Regions from separate parts of the Brevibacillus sp. HB1.3 genome, predicted to be linked through region 2. Evidence: a T-box and tRNA genes for the amino acid it is inferred to sense, from the RefSeq annotation. Region 2 holds a T-box; the other holds one or more tRNA genes.
The links. A T-box is a leader RNA that pairs with one kind of tRNA and senses whether it is charged. The one in region 2 lies ahead of HPY31_RS25300 (valine--tRNA ligase), so its partner is inferred to be a tRNA-Val.
Positions count from the first base shown of each region.

Region 1: it encodes a tRNA-Val, which carries the amino acid that the T-box ahead of HPY31_RS25300 (valine--tRNA ligase) is inferred to sense. The anticodon was not compared.

Region 1 covers NZ_JABMIT010000003.1:133,263-136,517, forward strand. Annotated here, with positions in the region: gene thiM (hydroxyethylthiazole kinase) at 1-712, shown strand, start outside; tRNA gene HPY31_RS08205 (tRNA-Ser) at 1,599-1,691, shown strand; tRNA gene HPY31_RS08210 (tRNA-Glu) at 1,700-1,773, shown strand; tRNA gene HPY31_RS08215 (tRNA-Val) at 1,807-1,882, shown strand; tRNA gene HPY31_RS08220 (tRNA-Leu) at 1,892-1,978, shown strand; tRNA gene HPY31_RS08225 (tRNA-His) at 1,996-2,071, shown strand; gene HPY31_RS08230 (glyoxalase superfamily protein) at 2,156-2,521, opposite strand; gene HPY31_RS08235 (DinB family protein) at 2,518-2,982, opposite strand; gene HPY31_RS08240 (EamA family transporter) at 3,131-3,255, opposite strand, start outside.
Region 2 covers NZ_JABMIT010000014.1:97,259-100,513, forward strand. Annotated here, with positions in the region: gene HPY31_RS25300 (valine--tRNA ligase) at 1-1,927, opposite strand, end outside; T-box leader at 1,985-2,226, opposite strand; gene HPY31_RS25305 (STAS domain-containing protein) at 2,285-2,611, opposite strand; gene HPY31_RS25310 (ATP-binding protein) at 2,719-3,255, opposite strand, start outside.

The sequences.
Region 1 (3,255 bases), on a different contig from region 2:
GAACGGCTTGTTAGCTCTTGGTGCATCCCCTGTCATGGCGTACGCCAAACAAGAGGTGGCAGATATGGCAAAGATCGCCGGAGCTCTTGTATTGAATATAGGGACATTGAATGAGCATGAGATCGAAGCGATGTTGATCGCAGGAAAATCCGCGAATCAGCATGGAGTGCCTGTTTTGTTTGATCCAGTGGGAGCGGGAGCAACATCGTATCGAACCGAGACAAGTCAACATCTTGCGCAGGAATTAGATATAGCCCTCGTAAGAGGAAATGCTGCCGAGATTGCGAACGTTATCGGGGAGCGGTGGGAAATTAAAGGTGTAGATGCGAAGGAAGCGGGTGGAGATGTCGAGGACCTAGCGAGAGCAGCAGCGAAAAAGCTAAGGACAATTGTTGCGATTACGGGTAAGGTCGACGTTATTTCGGACGGAGAAACGACTTACTCGATCTATAATGGTCACCCAATCTTAACGAAGGTGACTGGAACAGGCTGTTTGTTAACGTCTGTTATGGGAGCGTTTGCAGCCATTGCAAAAGACAAGCTGATCGCAGGAGCTGCGGCATTGGTATGCTACGGTGTTGCTGCTCAGCTGGCAGCCGAGAAAGCAGCAGAAGGAGGCCCAGGCAGTTTCCAAATCGAATTTTTGAATGTCTTGCATAACTTGACCGCAGACGATGTTCGCCGTCTTGGATACATCGAAAAAAGGGAATAAAAATTCCCCTTTTAAAAAGGGGAGGAAAATGGCCGTAGAACGATTAAGCTAGATATGTTAGACAGTAGCTGTAATTTCGTAGTGAATAAGACAGCAGCTTCTTCTGGTGCTCTGAGAGTGATAGGAATATAAATTCAACGTGATCATCATCGTATGGACGGACATAAAAACGGGAAATACCATGACAAATAATTTCTCTCTTTAACGTCAGTGCCACACTGGCGTCTGTTCGTATGTGCAATTCCACGCTGCGTACCCTCCTTGGACATTCAATAGAGTACCAAAAAAATACAAGGAAAAACAAGGTAATTATGTCTGAATCATGTCCAAGTTGTTACCGTTTTTTGGATGAAAACTGACAAGGAGAACGATTCAGAAAAGGCTAGCGAGGATTGCTGGGAAAGCACCCTGTTCGTGAGAAAAAGTTCGAGATGATTCCGGCCATTTTCCCTTTCTCCGTTGTGTTGTTTACTTTATTTCGAAGGCAGCGTACGAGCTCCTGATCGCAGTGACAAGAGAAATAGCCGTGCTTTACATAGCATTCATCATGCCTCTTGCAGCATCTGTCGACATCATCAATGGGCGCAGCCGGCCCGGAGCATCCAGGCCCACACCAGTTTCCGTACAAACAGGGGAAGCCTACTGAACGGCGTTTTCTTTTTGACAACTGACATCACTCCGTCTGGTAAAGGAATACTACTTGTATCATATTGAACAAGAAGGGAAGTTGCTTTAGGCAATCTCCCTTTTTTCGTTTCGATAGATAATCGCCTGACATGAACGGCTTGGAGATGGACAAAGGGAAAAACTTTCAAAATATCACTTGATATCATGTTGTGAATATGATAGATTAATTCTTGCCGAAGCGAATGCTTGCAGGCTCGATGGATGGATGTCCGAGCGGCCGAAGGAGCACGATTGGAAATCGTGTAGGCGGTGTCGAACCGTCTCGTGGGTTCAAATCCCACTCCATCCGCCATCATACTTGGCCCGTTGGTGAAGCGGTTTAACACAGCAGCCTTTCACGCTGTCATACAGGGGTTCGAATCCCCTACGGGTCACTTAGAAAAATCCCTACATCTTGTAGGTGATTTGGAGGCTTAGCTCAGCTGGGAGAGCATCTGCCTTACAAGCAGAGGGTCGGCGGTTCGATCCCGTCAGCCTCCACCATTTTTATATGCGGTCGTGGCGGAATTGGCAGACGCGCTAGATTCAGGTTCTAGTGGTGGCAACACCGTGGAGGTTCAAGTCCTCTCGACCGCACCAAGCAAACCCTATATATGGCGGTCGTGGCGAAGGGGTTAACGCACCGGATTGTGGCTCCGGCACTCGTGGGTTCAAGTCCCATCGATCGCCCCATCTATTTATGTTCAAAATGTAAAACGAAATAGCCCAGCGGTGGCTCCTGTAAAGGAACTCCGGCTGGGCTTTCTTTGTCTTTGTTTACGAGTGATCAGGCTGATAAAAGTGAAGGCGATTGCCAAAAGGATCGGTCACGCTCACTTCACGCGTTCCCCACGGCGTCTCCTCTAAACCAGGACGAGCATACTTGTACTCTTGACTTAACAGGGACTGATGAAAAAGCTCAATGTTCTCTACCTGTACGCGAATCGCTGAGCCAGGACAAGCATCCCCGTGATGCTCGGACAGATGAAGCGTGCACGACGGAGAGGAAATTTGCATGTACAAAGGAAAATGATCTTCGTACCGATGCTCCCAATCAATCTGAAAACCTAGAAACTCCACATAAAACTCTCTTGCCTTCTCAACATCAAACATACGAAAAATCGGCGTGATAATCTGATTCATTTGCCCAGACACCTCCGGATTGAATTGAGGGAGGCGAGGTGCATCCCTTCGTGAAAAATCGTTCGGACAAGCACTTGTGCAATCGTATGCATGCCAGATTCCGTTGCGGGAAACTCTTCTTCTAATCGATCCTTGTAAGCGGCTTGTATCTTCTGAGGTTGTTCTTGTAATAAGGAGACGAGCACGGCGAGTTTCGGTGGCTGCGTATCCCAATCAGCTGGCTTTGTCCCGAAGTTAAACCATTCGTTGAAGCCAGAGGGGATTGGGATCGTTTCTTTTGTTAGGTGAGCGATCCATAAATACTGATCGAGATAGATATGCCCCAGATTCCACAAGATATTGTTGGAGAAACCATCGGGAATGATGTTCACATCTTCCTCCGTCAAGCCATCGATTGCTTTTAATGTCTCCTGTCGATAATCCGCTAGCTGCTGGAATAACACTTTATGCCGTTTTTCCATATCCTTTCCCCCTAGAGTGGCAGTCTTTGTAAATAAATTCGAGTCAAAGATTCTACCTTCCTTCTATAAGAAGAGGGAGCATCGTCAAAAAAAGCGTGCAGAGCCAATTCGTCTGCACGCTTTTTGTATGCGGTTATAAGAAACGGCGCTACATTCTTTCCTGCTCGAGGGCGTGAGAAGGGGAGAATAGTTTCCGCCATTTTACTTGCGGTACGCAGATGGCAGCAAGGATCATGAATACGCCACCCCATTGAGGGAGAGAGACAGTCTCTT
Region 2 (3,255 bases):
ATTCACCGAATTCAAATGCATCAGAGAGACGGGTTACATCTGCAATGGTTGCTTGCAGGCGGGAGAGAATCCATTTGTCTGGTGTAGACAGCTCACCGCTCAAATCGATCTCCTCGTATTTGAAGTCAGTCAGGTTCATCAAGGCAAAACGGGACGCGTTCCAAATCTTGTTTGCAAAGTTGCGGTTTGCCTCTACCTTTTCCCAATAGAAGCGCTGGTCATTCCCTGGAGAGTTCCCGGTCGCCAGTGTGTATCTCAGCGCGTCCGCTCCGTACTTCTCGATTACTTCCATCGGATCGACACCGTTGCCGAGTGATTTGGACATTTTGCGGCCTTCGGAGTCGCGAATAATGCCGTGGATCAAAACGGATTCAAACGGACTTTTCCCGGTAAATTCAAGACCTGAGAACATCATGCGAGCTACCCAGAAGAAAATGATATCGTAGCCTGTTACCAGGACATTTGTTGGATAGAAGTACTTCATGTCCTCGGATTCTTCTGGCCAGCCCAGCGTCGAAAACGGCCACAGACCAGAGGAGAACCATGTATCGAGAACGTCGTTATCCTGCTCCAGCTTGTGGCTGTGGCAGCTTGGGCACTCAGTCACATCCGCGCGAGATACAATCGTTTCGTTACAATCTCCGCAATACCATGCAGGAATCCGGTGACCCCACCAAAGCTGACGGGAGATGCACCAGTCGCGGATGTTTTCAATCCAACGCAGGTAGTTCGTCTTGAAGCGCTCTGGGACGAATTTCACACTCTCAGGGCTATTTGCATTAGCCAGTGCTTCGTCAGCCAATGGCTGCATTTTTACGAACCATTGGGTAGAAAGGTATGGTTCTACGACTGCATCGCTGCGCTCACTATGTCCAACCTGATGAATATGCTCCTCAACCTTGAACATAACGCCTTGCTCCGTCAAGTCTTTGATGATTTGCTTACGGCATGCAAAGCGATCCAAGCCTTTGTAGATACCAGCCAGCTCGTTCATCGTGCCCGTCTCATCCATGACAACGATTTGTGGCAACTGATGACGAAGACCCAATTCAAAGTCATTCGGATCGTGTGCTGGCGTAATTTTCACAGCACCAGACCCAAACTCAGGATCAACGTAGTCATCTGCTACGATTGGAATTTCGCGTCCTACGATTGGCAAAATCACGGTTTTGCCGATCATGTCTTTGTAACGCTCATCTTCCGGATGTACCGCTACAGCCGTATCACCTAACATCGTTTCAGGACGGGTTGTAGCTACTTCAATATAACCAGTGCCATCCGCCAATGGGTAACGCATGTGATGCAGCGCACCTTTTACTTCCTTGTAGATTACTTCAATATCGGACAAAGCCGTGCGAGCAGCAGGGTCCCAGTTAATGATGCGATTGCCGCGATAGATCAAGCCTTTTTCGTACAAGCGAACAAATACTTCGCGTACAGCTTGGGACAGGCCCTCATCCATGGTAAAACGCTCGCGGGAGTAATCCAGGGCAAGACCGAGTTTTTCCCACTGCTCACGAATATGCGAAGCGTAAATGTGCTTCCATTCCCATACCTTTTCCACGAATTTTTCGCGGCCTAGGTCATGACGAGAGATGCCTTCTTCTCGCAAGGTAGCCTCTACCCGCGCTTGGGTTGCGATACCGGCGTGGTCCATACCTGGCAAGAACAAGGCGCTGTAGCCTTGCATACGTTTGGTACGCGTAATGATATCTTGCAAAGTCGTATCCAGAGCGTGGCCCAAATGCAATTTACCTGTAACGTTCGGCGGTGGAATAACAATCGTAAACGGACGTTTGTTCGGGTCACGTTCTGCCTTGAAAAATTGTTTTTCGATCCAATACGGATACCATTTGTTCTCTGCTGCTTTTGGATCATAGTTTTTCGGCAGCAATTGGTCGATGTCGGTTGTTGGCTGTGTAGACATGTACGACTCCTCCTATTAGCATGGCTTGCTTTGCAAAAAATAAAAAAACCCTTCATCGCAAAGGACGAAAGGATTATTTTCGCGGTACCACCTTTGTTAACACACGATAAACGTCATGCTTATGGCGTGTTCACTCTGACAAGATAACGGTTGCGAACCGGTCTCGGCTAGGCACATGCTTTCACCGAAAAAACTCCTGGGCGACCTTCAGCCATTCATGACCTTAGAGAATCTCGCAGCTACTGATTCTCCTCTCTGCCAAGGCGTCCTGACTTACTCTTCCCACTCATCGTTCATATCGTATGTAGTTGTCTTATTGTTAGCTTTCACTATTATATACAATCACGCTGTTTGGCGTCAAACCCGGGTTTCGCCCACTTTTCCAACTGCAATGCCCAGTGCTTCGGTAAAACCGAGAACGCCCAAAATATCGAGAATTTCTTCTCGGACATTGACGATTTCTACCTGCTTGCCCAAGGCCAACAATTCTTTCGTGGTAAAAAACAGGCTTCCAATACCGGAAGAATCTACAAAGGAGACACCTTGAAAATCGACGGTAACGGATTGATTTCGCCCTCCATACTGCTGGAGCAATTCACCCACTCGATCTCCTACAGCCATGTCCAACTCTCCGACGAAAAACAATGTAGCTTGTCCGTTCGCCTCTGTTGCGCGGTAGTCCATGCTCAAACTCCTCTCAATAGGTATCGGTACACCCAATCTGCTCGTCCTTTTACTATATTACCCATTTTCATTCACTTGCAAACATTTGGCTTTTTGGAAATCGTTTCTTAACGCGAAAGGATACATTCTAAAATAAGCTTTGTTCCCGCCAGCGAGCTGCTCAAATATACACGATCACAGTATTGCAGGATCACGTGAAAGCCGGCCCCAAGCGAGTGGCGTGTAGAAAATCCTTGCTGTAAGGTAGCGCGCGGAATATCCTCGAGCAAAATTCCTTGGCCTTCATCATGGATCACAGCCCGGCACATCTGCCTGTCATTCGATAAGTATAACGTGACCACACCGCCATTTCCGTGCTTCAACGTATTCGAAGCAGCTTCGTTGACTGCAACGAGAAACTGCAATAATCGTTTATCAGAAATGCCTTGTGGTTCCAAGGCCTGCTTGAACAATTTACGCAGTTCTGCAAGCTGCTCCGGTAAACGGATATCAATCGCCAAGAGCTTATGCCCTTCCCGAAGCAAGAAAAATAATTCTTCATCACTAAGCAACAACAGCTTACCTTCAGTGACCACACCCAGAATATCTTTGTAGATCTCCCATTCCCGTCTTTTGCGTTTTCGTTCTTCTGCAATGACGGCGGT